Regions from separate parts of the Bacillus thuringiensis genome, predicted to be linked through region 1. Evidence: a T-box and tRNA genes for the amino acid it is inferred to sense, from the RefSeq annotation. Region 1 holds a T-box; the other regions hold tRNA genes.

Region 1 (4,658 bases):
AGCAATTACGCCGTTTCTTATCGCCTGTTTTATTGCGTATTTATTGCACCCTTTAATTGAAAAAATCCATAAGGAAGGAATGCCACGCACACTTGCTATTTTGCTCATTTACATTCTTTTCTTTGGTGGAATTGGTTATGGAATTTATAAAGGAACGCCAATCGTTATTAAACAGTTACAAGAGATTAATGAACAATTTCCGCAGTTTACAAAGATGTACGATTCGTGGATGGATGGTGTTACAGAACAAACAGCGAATTTCCCGTCGTTTATTCATGAAAAGGTGAAACAAATTTTTGGTGGTGTAGAAACGAAGATTCAAGCACTTTTAAATAAAGTGATGAGTACAGCGCGTGGTGTACTCGATTCATTGCTCATTATTTTCTTAATACCGTTCATTGTATTTTACATATTAAAAGATTATGGTGAGTTTTATCATATCTTTTGGAAATTAGCCCCAAGTAAATGGCGAGGTACGGGGCAAATGCTTGCAAAAGAAATTGATAAGTCACTTGGAAGTTATATTCGAGGGCAGTTATTTGTTTGCTTAGTATTAGGGAGCGTATCAGCTCTTTCTTTTTGGTTTATCGGTATGAAGTATCCATTATTGCTTGGTATTATTATTGGGGTAACGGATATAATCCCATACTTTGGTCCTATTTTAGGAGCAATCCCTACGTTAATGATTGCAGCAACGGTATCAACGAGTTTACTTATTAAGGCGGGGATTACGATTGCTATTTTGCAATTTGTGGAAAGTAACATTTTATCGCCTTACATTGTTGGTAAGTCACTTCGTATGCATCCTGTTATTATTATGCTTGCATTACTAGTTGGGGGGGAAGTAGCTGGTATTGTAGGATTACTAATATCGGTTCCGATTTTAGCAGTTATTCGTACTGTCATTGTTCATGTGAGACCTCTCTTGAAAAAAGAAGATGTGTAAGTATAGAAGCCCTCTATGTAAGAAATGGAGGGCTAATCATATATTTATTTAGAAAGCTGCTCGTGTATCTTTTGGACGAGGGAGCTCACATCATTTGTTTGAATATGTTTTATTTTTTTCCATTCATTATCATACATAAATACAATTTGATTGTTGAAAAGACGCTTTTGTTCTTTTAGATTAGAAATTTTTGCAAAAGAGTACTCTTCAAATATTGGATTCTTACTTACATCTGGTCCATAAAAGAATAGCCTTTTGTTCGTTAAAATCAATAGGCCTGGCCTTGCGACGGAACGATAAATAAATATGTCTAATGAACATGCTGCGTAAAATAATATCGTTTCGTCAGTCGCTAATATGTTTTTAGCTTTGTTAAGTAAGGTTGTCATTGTAATCGCTCCTTTATTTTGTTAATAACAATTTAATTATAGCAAAAAAAGTAATATTTAGAAAATTTTATAAATTATTATTGTAAGGAGATTCCAATTTATTAATAAACGCATAATATATGAAAAGGCTGTTAAGAATGAATAGTAGAATACCTATGATTAATAAGCGATTAATACAATATAAATGATTATCTACATTGACAAACTTAAGAGAATTCTATTATATTTAGTCATATAATACATTAAATCAATGACGGAACAAGTACGTTACAGTCCATTTATAGAGAGAAGCTTCCATATGGCTGAAAGAAGCTTTAAATGAAGGGTAACAGAAAGCTAATCCTGAGAGCAGCTAATCACTGCCGTCTTGCCACGTTACGGCACCATGAGGTGATGAATTGATTGTTATTGTAATCAATTCATAATTAGGGTGGTATCGCGAGTTAACTCTCGTCCCTTTTATAGGGGCGGGAGTTTTTTATATTTAAGGAGGAAAATACAATGAAACAACTAACAGGCGCACAAATTCGTCAAATGTTTTTAGACTTTTTCCAAGAAAAAGGACATGCAGTAGAACCTAGTGCATCACTAGTTCCACATGAAGATCCATCTCTTCTATGGATTAATAGTGGTGTAGCAACATTAAAAAAATATTTTGATGGGCGTGTAATCCCACAAAATCCACGTATTACAAATGCTCAAAAATCAATTCGTACAAACGATATTGAAAACGTAGGGAAAACAGCTCGTCACCATACATTCTTTGAAATGTTAGGAAACTTCTCAATTGGTGATTACTTCAAAGAAGAAGCAATTACATGGGCTTGGGAATTCTTAACGAGCGACAAATGGATCGGATTCGATAAAGAATTACTATCAGTTACAATCCATCCAGAAGATGAAGAAGCATTTACAATTTGGAATGAGAAAATGGGTGTTCCAAAAGAGCGTATTATCCGTTTAGAAGAAAACTTCTGGGATATCGGTGAAGGGCCAAGTGGACCGAATACAGAGATTTTCTATGACCGCGGAGAAGCTTACGGTAATGACTTTAGTGACCCAGAATTATATCCAGGCGGAGAAAACGAGCGTTACTTAGAAGTATGGAACCTTGTATTCTCTCAATTTAATCATAATCCAGATGGTTCATATACACCACTTCCTAAGAAAAACATTGATACAGGGATGGGTCTAGAACGTATGACATCTATCGTTCAAGATGTGCCTACGAACTTTGATACAGATCTATTCATGCCGATGATTGGTGCAACAGAATCAATTTCTGGTGAGAAATACCGTAATGGCGATTTAGAAAAAGATATGGCATTTAAAGTAATTGCTGACCATATCCGTACAGTAACATTTGCTGTTGGTGACGGTGCTCTTCCTTCTAACGAAGGCCGTGGTTATGTATTACGTCGTTTATTACGCCGCGCTGTTCGTTATTCGAAGAAATTAAACATTAACCGTCCATTCATGTTTGAATTAGTACCGGTTGTTGGAGAAGTAATGAAAGACTTCTATCCAGAAGTACTTGAAAAGAAAGATTTCATTGCGAAAGTTGTGAAAAACGAAGAAGAGCGTTTCCATGAAACACTTCATGATGGTGAAGCGATTTTAGCTGAAGTTATTACAAAAGCAAAAGAAGAAAAAACAACTGTTATTTCTGGAGTAGATGCGTTCCGTCTATATGACACATACGGTTTCCCAATCGAATTAACAGAAGAATATGCAGAAGAAGCTGGTATGACAGTTGATCATGAAGGCTTTGAAAATGAAATGGAAAAACAACGTGAGCGTGCACGTGCTGCTCGTCAAGACGTTGACTCAATGCAAGTTCAAGGCGGTGTACTTGGAGAAGTTAAAGTAGCGAGTGAGTTCGTTGGTTACGGTACAGTTGCAACAGAAAGTAACGTTGTTGCACTTGTGAAAAACGGCGAATACACAGACAGTTTACAAGCTGGTGAAGAAGGACAATTAATGCTTGATGTAACACCATTCTATGCTGAGAGCGGTGGACAAATTGCAGACCGTGGTTACCTTCTTGCGGATGGTGTGAAAGTTCTTGTAAAAGACGTACAAAAAGCACCAAACGGTCAAAACTTGCATAAAGTTGTTGTTGAAGAAGGTACATTAACGAAAGATGCGGCTGTAAAAGCTATTATCGATACGAAAAACCGTAGTAGCGTTGTAAAAAATCATACAGCAACTCACTTACTACACCAAGCATTAAAAGACGTACTTGGAACACACGTTAACCAAGCAGGTTCTCTTGTAACTTCTGAACGTCTACGCTTTGACTTCTCTCACTTCGGTCAAGTACAAGCTGACGAATTAGAAAAAATTGAGCGTATGGTAAACGAGAAAATTTGGGAAAGTATTGATGTTGAGATTTCTCAAAAAGCAATCGAAGAAGCGAAAGAAATGGGCGCAATGGCATTATTCGGTGAAAAATACGGAGATGTTGTACGTGTTGTACAAGTTGGCGATTACAGCTTAGAGCTTTGTGGTGGTTGTCACGTTGATAATACAGCTTCTATCGGTATTTTCAAAATCGTTGCTGAGTCTGGTATCGGTGCAGGAACTCGTCGTATTGAAGCAGTAACTGGTAAGTCTGCATACGAATTAATGAACGATCAAGTAGGTTTATTAAAAGAAGCAGCAGGAAAAATGAAAACAAATCCGAAAGATATTTTAACAAGGGTTGATGGTCTATTTGCTGAAGTGAAACAACTGCAAAAAGAAAATGAATCTCTTGCTGCGAAATTAAGCAATATCGAAGCTGGAAACTTAACTGATTCTGTAATGACAGTTGATGGTGTGAATGTATTAGCAGCGAAAGTAAATGTTGCAGATATGAACAACTTACGTACGATGATGGATGATCTAAAAAATAAATTAGAGTCAGCAGTTGTTGTATTAGCGTCTGTTAATGACGATAAAGTAAACATCCTAGCAGGTGTAACGAAAGACTTAATTAGCCAAGGTTACCATGCTGGTAAGCTTGTGAAAGAAGTAGCCTCTCGTTGCGGCGGTGGCGGTGGCGGCCGTCCTGATATGGCACAAGCAGGCGGTAAAAACCCAGCTCAAGTCGAAGAAGCTTTAGCATTTGTACAAGAGTACGTTAAATCTGTTTCAAAATAAAGAGATAGTAGTGTACAATGGTAGGGAGAGGAGAAGTTCTTCTCCCTATACTTACTATATAAGTGAGGTGCTTGAAATGGACGGTTTTGATAAAACAATGAAGTTTAGCATTCAAGATGAAAAACAGAGTGTCCATGTAAATGATGTACTTTTAACTGTGTATGATGCACTTCAAGAAA
Region 2 (4,658 bases), 470 kb from region 1:
ATCAGTGGTAGGGGAGCGTTCTAAGTGCAGTGAAGTCAGACCGGAAGGACTGGTGGAGCGCTTAGAAGTGAGAATGCCGGTATGAGTAGCGAAAGACGGGTGAGAATCCCGTCCACCGAATGCCTAAGGTTTCCTGAGGAAGGCTCGTCCGCTCAGGGTTAGTCAGGACCTAAGCCGAGGCCGACAGGCGTAGGCGATGGACAACAGGTTGATATTCCTGTACCACCTCTTTATCGTTTGAGCAATGGAGGGACGCAGAAGGATAGAAGAAGCGTGCGATTGGTTGTGCACGTCCAAGCAGTTAGGCTGATAAGTAGGCAAATCCGCTTATCGTGAAGGCTGAGCTGTGATGGGGAAGCTCCTTATGGAGCGAAGTCTTTGATTCCCCGCTGCCAAGAAAAGCTTCTAGCGAGATAAAAGGTGCCTGTACCGCAAACCGACACAGGTAGGCGAGGAGAGAATCCTAAGGTGTGCGAGAGAACTCTGGTTAAGGAACTCGGCAAAATGACCCCGTAACTTCGGGAGAAGGGGTGCTTTCTTAACGGAAAGCCGCAGTGAATAGGCCCAAGCGACTGTTTAGCAAAAACACAGCTCTCTGCGAAGCCGTAAGGCGAAGTATAGGGGGTGACACCTGCCCGGTGCTGGAAGGTTAAGGAGAGGGGTTAGCGTAAGCGAAGCTCTGAACTGAAGCCCCAGTAAACGGCGGCCGTAACTATAACGGTCCTAAGGTAGCGAAATTCCTTGTCGGGTAAGTTCCGACCCGCACGAAAGGTGTAACGATTTGGGCACTGTCTCAACCAGAGACTCGGTGAAATTATAGTACCTGTGAAGATGCAGGTTACCCGCGACAGGACGGAAAGACCCCGTGGAGCTTTACTGTAGCCTGATATTGAATTTTGGTACAGTTTGTACAGGATAGGCGGGAGCCATTGAAACCGGAGCGCTAGCTTCGGTGGAGGCGCTGGTGGGATACCGCCCTGACTGTATTGAAATTCTAACCTACGGGTCTTATCGACCCGGGAGACAGTGTCAGGTGGGCAGTTTGACTGGGGCGGTCGCCTCCTAAAGTGTAACGGAGGCGCCCAAAGGTTCCCTCAGAATGGTTGGAAATCATTCGTAGAGTGCAAAGGCATAAGGGAGCTTGACTGCGAGACCTACAAGTCGAGCAGGGACGAAAGTCGGGCTTAGTGATCCGGTGGTTCCGCATGGAAGGGCCATCGCTCAACGGATAAAAGCTACCCCGGGGATAACAGGCTTATCTCCCCCAAGAGTCCACATCGACGGGGAGGTTTGGCACCTCGATGTCGGCTCATCGCATCCTGGGGCTGTAGTCGGTCCCAAGGGTTGGGCTGTTCGCCCATTAAAGCGGTACGCGAGCTGGGTTCAGAACGTCGTGAGACAGTTCGGTCCCTATCCGTCGTGGGCGTAGGAAATTTGAGAGGAGCTGTCCTTAGTACGAGAGGACCGGGATGGACGCACCGCTGGTGTACCAGTTGTTCTGCCAAGGGCATAGCTGGGTAGCTATGTGCGGAAGGGATAAGTGCTGAAAGCATCTAAGCATGAAGCCCCCCTCAAGATGAGATTTCCCATAGCGTAAGCTAGTAAGATCCCTGAAAGATGATCAGGTTGATAGGTTCGAGGTGGAAGCATGGTGACATGTGGAGCTGACGAATACTAATAGATCGAGGACTTAACCATATAATATGAAGCAATGTTATCTAGTTTTGAAAGAATATAAAAAAACTTGTTGACTTTAGAAGTTAAACGAGTTACAATAATTCTTGTCTTAAATGAATACAGTCTGGTAATGATGGCAGAGAGGTCACACCCGTTCCCATACCGAACACGGAAGTTAAGCTCTCTAGCGCCGATGGTAGTTGGGACCTTGTCCCTGTGAGAGTAGGACGTTGCCAGGCAAATGGAGGATTAGCTCAGCTGGGAGAGCACCTGCCTTACAAGCAGGGGGTCGGCGGTTCGATCCCGTCATCCTCCACCATTTAGCCGACTTAGCTCAATTGGTAGAGCAACTGACTTGTAATCAGTAGGTTGGGGGTTCAAGTCCTCTAGTCGGCACCAGAAAATCATGGCGGTTGTGGCGAAGTGGTTAACGCACCGGATTGTGGCTCCGGCATTCGTGGGTTCGATTCCCATCAGTCGCCCCATTTTTTCTTAAAATATTAATATGCGGGTGTGGCGGAATTGGCAGACGCACTAGACTTAGGATCTAGCGCCTTTGGCGTGGGGGTTCGACTCCCTTCACCCGCACTTTTAATAAAATATCTCAAACATGTCTTGCGGAAGTAGTTCAGTGGTAGAATACAACCTTGCCAAGGTTGGGGTCGCGGGTTCGAATCCCGTCTTCCGCTCCAATTTTCAATATGACATGCCGGGGTGGCGGAACAGGCAGACGCACAGGACTTAAAATCCTGCGGTGGGTGACCACCGTGCGGGTTCGACCCCCGCCCTCGGCACCATATGCGCCCGTAGCTCAATTGGATAGAGCGTTTGACTACGGATCAAGAGGTTAGGGGTTCGACTCCTCTCGGGCGCGCTTTTATTAACGGGAAGTGGCTCAGCTTGGTAGAGCACCTGGTTTGGGACCAGGGGGTCGCAGGTTCAAATCCTGTCTTCCCGATATTCCCAAAAACATGGGGCCTTAGCTCAGCTGGGAGAGCGCCTGCCTTGCACGCAGGAGGTCAGCGGTTCGATCCCGCTAGGCTCCACTTATTTTAATATCATTTATGGCGGTGTAGCTCAGCTGGCTAGAGCGTACGGTTCATACCCGTGAGGTCGGGGGTTCGATCCCCTCCGCCGCTACCATAAAGGACCTTTAGCTCAGCTGGTTAGAGCAGACGGCTCATAACCGTCCGGTCGTAGGTTCGAGTCCTACAAGGTCCACCACTAAAGGTTTATATCTCGGAGGTATACCCAAGTTCGGCTGAAGGGATCGGTCTTGAAAACCGACAGGCGGCGAGAGTCGCGCGGGGGTTCGAATCCCTCTACCTCCTCCATTTTTTCTTAAATTACATATTATATCATCGCGGGGTGGAGCAGTACGGTAGCTCGTCGGGCTCATAACCCGAAGGTCGCAGGTTCAAATCCTGTCCCCGCAACCAAATGGTCCCGTGGTGTAGTGGTTAACATGCCTGCCTGTCACGCAGGAGATCGCCGGTTCGACCCCGGTCGGGACCGCCATTTTAATAAGGCTCGGTAGCTCAGTCGGTAGAGCAGAGGACTGAAAATCCTCGTGTCGGCGGTTCGATTCCGTCCCGAGCCACCATTTTGAAGTCGCAAGCCGGCTTAGCTCAATTGGTAGAGCAACTGACTTGTAATCAGTAGGTTGGGGGTTCAAGTCCTCTAGCCGGCACCACTTTCAAAATGAGCCATTAGCTCAGTTGGTAGAGCATCTGACTTTTAATCAGAGGGTCGAAGGTTCGAATCCTTCATGGCTCACCATTTTCAATTTAATGCGGGTGTAGTTTAGTGGTAAAACAAGAGCCTTCCAAGCTCTGGTCGAGAGTTCGATTCTCTTCACCCGCTTTTCAATTATGGGCCTATAGCTCAGCTGGTTAGAGCGCACGCCTGATAAGCGTGAGGTCGATGGTTCGAGTCCATTTAGGCCCACCATAATTGTTCCGCAGTAGCTCAGTGGTAGAGCTATCGGCTGTTAACCGATCGGTCGTAGGTTCGAGTCCTACCTGCGGAGCCATATTATAGAGAAGTACCCAAGTGGCTCAAGGGGCTCCCCTGCTAAGGGAGTAGATCGCGAACGCGGTGCGAGGGTTCGAATCCCTTCTTCTCTGCCAGAACTGGCCCGTTGGTCAAGTGGTTAAGACACCGCCCTTTCACGGCGGTAACACGGGTTCGAATCCCGTACGGGTCATACTAAAAGAGATAGCATAATCTGCTATCTCTTTTTTGTTGTGTATAGATATAGAAGAAGCTATAACAGATTATAAATAATAAATTTTAAAAAGTTATATCAATTTAAATAGGATTACCTCTTCTTATACATAAGAAGAGGTAATCCTATTTTTTGAATATGTTTTAACCCTCTGCTGAATGCCCATCCGGTTTCATAACAGCATGACTATATGCGGAGTGAAGAGTTTTGTATCCTAAAAGTGCAATAGTTAAGGCAAGGCCTCCGGCTATAATGGCCACACTAAATCCTGCCCGAGCTCCAAAGTTATCAATAACTAAACCAGCTATCGCTGATCCTAGGGAGACTCCAATTCCAAGTCCTGTAATTGCCCAAGTCATTCCTTCGGTTATTTTTGATTCAGGTACGATTTTTTCCACAAGTCCCATGGTAATAATCATAGTAGGAGCGACAGATAACCCTGCAAAGAAAACAATAACTACTAGCCAAGTAATAGTGTTTACGAAAACTAGTGGCAGCATTGTTATCATGGATAGTGTGACTGCTATTAAAAATTGATTATAGGGTGGAGTACTGAGTTTAAGGGTACCGAAAATTAGACCTGCAAGGCATGAACCGATTGCATAGACAGAAAGTACAAAGCTAGCAGCTACGGTGTTTCCTTGATGTTCAGCAAAAGCTACACTAACGACATCTATTGTGCCAAATATAGTACCTATGGCGATGAGTGTGAATACTAGTACTCGCAAAGAACCGATTTTAAACACTGTTCCTT
Region 3 (4,658 bases), 1.2 Mb from region 1:
ATATTAATAAGTAGTTCCGATGATACGTTTGCATTCAGCGGAATACCCGTTTCCACATAATCACCCATACCGGTCTCTTTTGACAAAGTAATTAATGCACCAATTCTACGTTTTCCCATATATTCGGTTGCTTTTGCTATCGCTGTTGCAACCATCTCAGGTTCATCATCCTCATGAGTTCCAACACGCGAAAATAAACTCCCGCGTCCTAGCTGCTCAAGTGCTCTTCGTAATTCTGGCTGAAAGATAATAATAACGGCTAAAAATCCCCACGTTAATACTTGTTCAGTTAGCCAATATAGCGTATGCAATTCAAGGAAAATACTGATCATCCGAACGACAATAATAACTGTAATCCCTTTTAAAAGTTGAACAGCCTTCGTCCCTCGGATTATGAGAATTAGCTTATATATAATAAACCATACAACGGCAATATCTAATACCGTACTAAGATATTTCAAAATGGTCGTATCTTCAAAAGGCATGCTAACCCTTCCTCCTACTTACGAGCAATTCTATCCATATATTGAAATATTGTTTTATGCTCTATCTGTATGTATTTCCAACAACTAGTTAATTATACCATACATGAAACAAACGACAATTACAAACAACCCCCTTTAGCTCAAATTGGTAAGATGTCAAACATTTTTATTGTACAGTATAATATAAATCATTATTATACGCTTATTTTCAAATAAAAAAAGCAACTTCTCAGTTGCTTTTCTTACATTTATTTTAGTTTTTCACCGAATAAAGAACCCATTAAAGCAACTGCTGTTGTTGCCGTTCTATTTCTCTCATCTAAAATCGTATTTACCTCAACAAATTCAGCAGATGTGATAATATCCGCTTCTGCCAACATTTCCATCGCCAAGTGGCTTTCACGATAAGATAGACCACCAATTACAGGCGTCCCAACACCTGGTGCATCATGAGGATCAAGACCATCTAAATCTAATGATAAGTGTACACCATCAGTATGAGATAAATATGCGATTGTTTCTTCCATAACAGCCGTCATCCCCATACGATCAATTTCATGCATTGAGAACACTTTAATACCTTCATTGCGAATGAAATCTTTTTCTCCTTCATCCAATGCACGCGCACCGATAATTACGACATTCTCTTTTTTCACCTTTGGATATGCTCCATATAAATCTACAAGTGAAGAATGTCCATAACCTAAACTTGCTGCAAGTGACATACCGTGAATATTTCCAGATGGTGAAGTTTCCTCTGTATTTAAATCACCGTGTGCATCATACCAAATAACACCTAAGTTTTTATAATGTTTTGCTACACCAGCTAATGTACCGATAGCAATACTATGGTCACCACCTAATACAAGTGGAAAACGACCTTCTTCTATAATATGATCCACCTTACTTGCTAATTCATTACATACAGTTGCAACTTGTGTAAGGTTTCTTAATTTTGTATTTTCATCTATCTCTTTTTCTCTCTCTATACGTATATCTCCCATATCTTTAACGTTATATCCAATTTCTTCAATTCTTTCAATTACCCCTGCATAACGGATTGCGCTCGGTCCCATATCAACGCCACGACGCATCTGCCCTAAATCCATTGGAACTCCAATAACTGAGATTTCTTTTTTCATAGATAGTATCCCCCTTCTGTGCCTTCACTAAATATTTTAAATCTTTTATATAGTCTGACTCAACTCGACATTTTTCTGTATGGATATACAAATTATTCACTTATATTCACGTTGAAAATCAAATTTCAAGACTATTCTATGTATAAAGTTAACTTAATGAAACAATCACAATCACTATTATTAAATAATAATAAAAAAACAACCCTACATTTAGAAGTGTTTTTCTGACGCTATTTTCCATACTGTTGCAATATTCTTCGTTGTCATTTCAATATTTTCTTCTGCTACTCTATATGCTTCTTCTAGTGTCATCGGTCTCGTTGTAATACTAAATACCGCATCTATTCCTTTCTCGTACACGGCTGAATAATCAGATGATACAGACCCTCCAATAGCAATTACAGGCACAGAAAAACGTTTCGCACGCCCCGCAACACCAACAGGAGCCTTCCCATATGCAGTTTGTTCATCTATTCTACCTTCACCAGTTATAATGAGATCTGCATCTTCTATATGTTTATCGAAATTTGTATAATCCAATACAATTTCAATGCCCCTTCGCAAGTCTCCCTTTAGCACTGAAATAACAGCCGCTCCCATTCCTCCTGCTGCCCCTGCACCAGGTATTTCAGATACATCAGAAGATACATATCTTTTAAGGATATTCGCATAATGTTTTAAATTCTCATCTAGCTCTTTCATCATCTCTACATTCGCACCCTTTTGTCTCCCAAATACGAAAGATGCTCCCTGCATTCCGACTAATGGATTATCCACATCACATGCCGCTTCTATCTTTACCCCCTTTAAGCGTGGGTCCATTTGTGAAAAATCAATAGCAACAATCGAATGTAACGTACCTCCAGATGGATCTATTACTTCACCCTTGTCATTTATAAATCTTACTCCTAAAGCTGCTAACATGCCTGCCCCACCATCGTTTGTAGCACTTCCTCCAAGTCCTAAAATTATGTACTCCGCCCCTTGATTTAGCGCATGTAATATAAGTTCTCCTGTTCCTTTTGTCGTTGTAATAAGTGGGTTTCGCTTTTCAACTGGAACGTGCTGTAATCCTGATGCTGCTGCCATTTCAATAAACGCTGTCTTTTTATCTTTAGACACGCCATAAAAAGCTTGTACACTTTCTCTAAGCGGTCCTGTCACACTAATTGATATAATTCTCCCCCCTGTAGCATCAACAAGCGATTCAACCGTCCCTTCTCCTCCATCTCCAATTGGTATTTTCACATACTTTGCATTAGGAAAAATTGCTCTAAAACCTCTTTCAATAGCTTCACATACTTCTATAGCTTTTAGGCTTTCTTTATATGAATCAGATGCAATAACAACTTTCACAATTATCCCCCATCCCTTATTTTTACGTTTTCTTCATTTTAAACGATAAATATAAAAGTTGTCTTTTTAAACACAAAAAAGCTTACATCATATGATGTAAGCTTTTTCTATTTAGATGGAGCCTAGCGGGATCGAACCGCTGACCTCCTGCGTGCAAGGCAGGCGCTCTCCCAGCTGAGCTAAGGCCCCTTAGTAATAAAGCGGAAGACGGGATTCGAACCCGCGACCCCAACCTTGGCAAGGTTGTATTCTACCACTGAACTACTTCCGCGAAAATGGTGAGCCATGAAGGATTCGAACCTTCGACCCTCTGATTAAAAGTCAGATGCTCTACCAACTGAGCTAATGGCTCGTAAATGGCTGGGCTAGCTGGATTCGAACCAGCGCATGACGGAGTCAAAGTCCGTTGCCTTACCGCTTGGCTATAGCCCATTAATATTTACTAGTATGGTTATCTTCTCAAAAAAATAAACCCTTTCAGGTTATTTTTAAGAAAATGGTGGAGGGGGGCAGATTCGAACTGCCGAACCCGAAGGAGCGGATTTACAGTCCGCCGCGTTTAGCCACTTCGCTACCCCTCCGACATTTAAACATATATGGTGGAGGATGACGGGATCGAACCGCCGACCCCCTGCTTGTAAGGCAGGTGCTCTCCCAGCTGAGCTAATCCTCCAAAAGTGGTGACCCGTACGGGATTCGAACCCGTGTTACCGCCGTGAAAGGGCGGTGTCTTAACCACTTGACCAACGGGCCAAAAATTTAAAAACTTTTTCCAAGCTTCCAACCGGGCTTGAACCGGTGACCTCTTCCTTACCATGGAAGTACTCTACCAGCTGAGCTATGGAAGCATAATGGCTCCGCAGGTAGGAATCGAACCTACGACCGATCGGTTAACAGCCGATAGCTCTACCGCTGAGCTACTGCGGAATAATACAAGCCTGGCAACGTCCTACTCTCACAGGGACAAGGTCCCAACTACCATCGGCGCTAGAGAGCTTAACTTCCGTGTTCGGTATGGGAACGGGTGTGACCTCTCTGCCATCATTACCAGACTTTTATCATTATACACATTCTTTTCAGAATGTCAAAAGGAATTTTAAATATATATTCCTTCAAAACTAGATAACATTGCTACATATTATATGGTTAAGTCCTCGATCTATTAGTATTCGTCAGCTCCACATGTCACCATGCTTCCACCTCGAACCTATCAACCTGATCATCTTTCAGGGATCTTACTAGCTTACGCTATGGGAAATCTCATCTTGAGGGGGGCTTCATGCTTAGATGCTTTCAGCACTTATCCCTTCCGCACATAGCTACCCAGCTATGCCCTTGGCAGAACAACTGGTACACCAGCGGTGCGTCCATCCCGGTCCTCTCGTACTAAGGACAGCTCCTCTCAAATTTCCTACGCCCACGACGGATAGGGACCGAACTGTCTCACGACGTTCTGAACCCAGCTCGCGTACCGCTTTAATGGGCGAACAGCCCAACCCTTGGGACCGACTACAGCCCCAGGATGCGATGAGCCGACATCGAGGTGCCAAACCTCCCCGTCGATGTGGACTCTTGGGGGAGATAAGCCTGTTATCCCCGGGGTAGCTTTTATCCGTTGAGCGATGGCCCTTCCATGCGGAACCACCGGATCACTAAGCCCGACTTTCGTCCCTGC

The links. A T-box is a leader RNA that pairs with one kind of tRNA and senses whether it is charged. The one in region 1 lies ahead of alaS (alanine--tRNA ligase), so its partner is inferred to be a tRNA-Ala.
Positions count from the first base shown of each region.
Region 2: it has a tRNA-Ala gene. The T-box ahead of alaS (alanine--tRNA ligase) is inferred to sense a tRNA for this amino acid. The anticodon was not compared.
Region 3: it has a tRNA-Ala gene. The T-box ahead of alaS (alanine--tRNA ligase) is inferred to sense a tRNA for this amino acid. The anticodon was not compared.

Region 1 covers NZ_CP012099.1:4,217,107-4,221,764, reverse strand. Annotated here, with positions in the region: gene AC241_RS21780 (AI-2E family transporter) at 1-946, shown strand, start outside; gene AC241_RS21775 (PH domain-containing protein) at 991-1,335, opposite strand; T-box leader at 1,577-1,796, shown strand; gene alaS (alanine--tRNA ligase) at 1,837-4,479, shown strand; gene AC241_RS21765 (IreB family regulatory phosphoprotein) at 4,556-4,658, shown strand, end outside.
Region 2 covers NZ_CP012099.1:4,689,594-4,694,251, reverse strand. Annotated here, with positions in the region: rRNA gene AC241_RS24335 (23S ribosomal RNA) at 1-1,698, shown strand, start outside; rRNA gene rrf (5S ribosomal RNA) at 1,801-1,916, shown strand; tRNA gene AC241_RS24325 (tRNA-Val) at 1,921-1,996, shown strand; tRNA gene AC241_RS24320 (tRNA-Thr) at 2,001-2,076, shown strand; tRNA gene AC241_RS24315 (tRNA-His) at 2,087-2,162, shown strand; tRNA gene AC241_RS24310 (tRNA-Leu) at 2,185-2,265, shown strand; tRNA gene AC241_RS24305 (tRNA-Gly) at 2,295-2,369, shown strand; tRNA gene AC241_RS24300 (tRNA-Leu) at 2,386-2,474, shown strand; tRNA gene AC241_RS24295 (tRNA-Arg) at 2,478-2,551, shown strand; tRNA gene AC241_RS24290 (tRNA-Pro) at 2,562-2,635, shown strand; tRNA gene AC241_RS24285 (tRNA-Ala) at 2,651-2,723, shown strand; tRNA gene AC241_RS24280 (tRNA-Met) at 2,744-2,820, shown strand; tRNA gene AC241_RS24275 (tRNA-Ile) at 2,825-2,901, shown strand; tRNA gene AC241_RS24270 (tRNA-Ser) at 2,919-3,011, shown strand; tRNA gene AC241_RS24265 (tRNA-Met) at 3,040-3,116, shown strand; tRNA gene AC241_RS24260 (tRNA-Asp) at 3,120-3,195, shown strand; tRNA gene AC241_RS24255 (tRNA-Phe) at 3,205-3,280, shown strand; tRNA gene AC241_RS24250 (tRNA-Thr) at 3,295-3,370, shown strand; tRNA gene AC241_RS24245 (tRNA-Lys) at 3,381-3,456, shown strand; tRNA gene AC241_RS24240 (tRNA-Gly) at 3,470-3,540, shown strand; tRNA gene AC241_RS24235 (tRNA-Ile) at 3,551-3,627, shown strand; tRNA gene AC241_RS24230 (tRNA-Asn) at 3,635-3,709, shown strand; tRNA gene AC241_RS24225 (tRNA-Ser) at 3,716-3,806, shown strand; tRNA gene AC241_RS24220 (tRNA-Glu) at 3,812-3,883, shown strand; gene AC241_RS24215 (MFS transporter) at 4,048-4,658, opposite strand, start outside.
Region 3 covers NZ_CP012099.1:155,221-159,878, reverse strand. Annotated here, with positions in the region: gene cdaA (diadenylate cyclase CdaA) at 1-485, opposite strand, end outside; gene rocF (arginase) at 734-1,627, opposite strand; gene AC241_RS00940 (glycerate kinase) at 1,838-2,983, opposite strand; tRNA gene AC241_RS00935 (tRNA-Ala) at 3,100-3,172, opposite strand; tRNA gene AC241_RS00930 (tRNA-Gly) at 3,183-3,254, opposite strand; tRNA gene AC241_RS00925 (tRNA-Lys) at 3,260-3,335, opposite strand; tRNA gene AC241_RS00920 (tRNA-Gln) at 3,341-3,415, opposite strand; tRNA gene AC241_RS00915 (tRNA-Tyr) at 3,481-3,564, opposite strand; tRNA gene AC241_RS00910 (tRNA-Val) at 3,581-3,656, opposite strand; tRNA gene AC241_RS00905 (tRNA-Glu) at 3,662-3,736, opposite strand; tRNA gene AC241_RS00900 (tRNA-Thr) at 3,759-3,831, opposite strand; tRNA gene AC241_RS00895 (tRNA-Asn) at 3,836-3,910, opposite strand; rRNA gene rrf (5S ribosomal RNA) at 3,920-4,035, opposite strand; rRNA gene AC241_RS00885 (23S ribosomal RNA) at 4,126-4,658, opposite strand, start outside.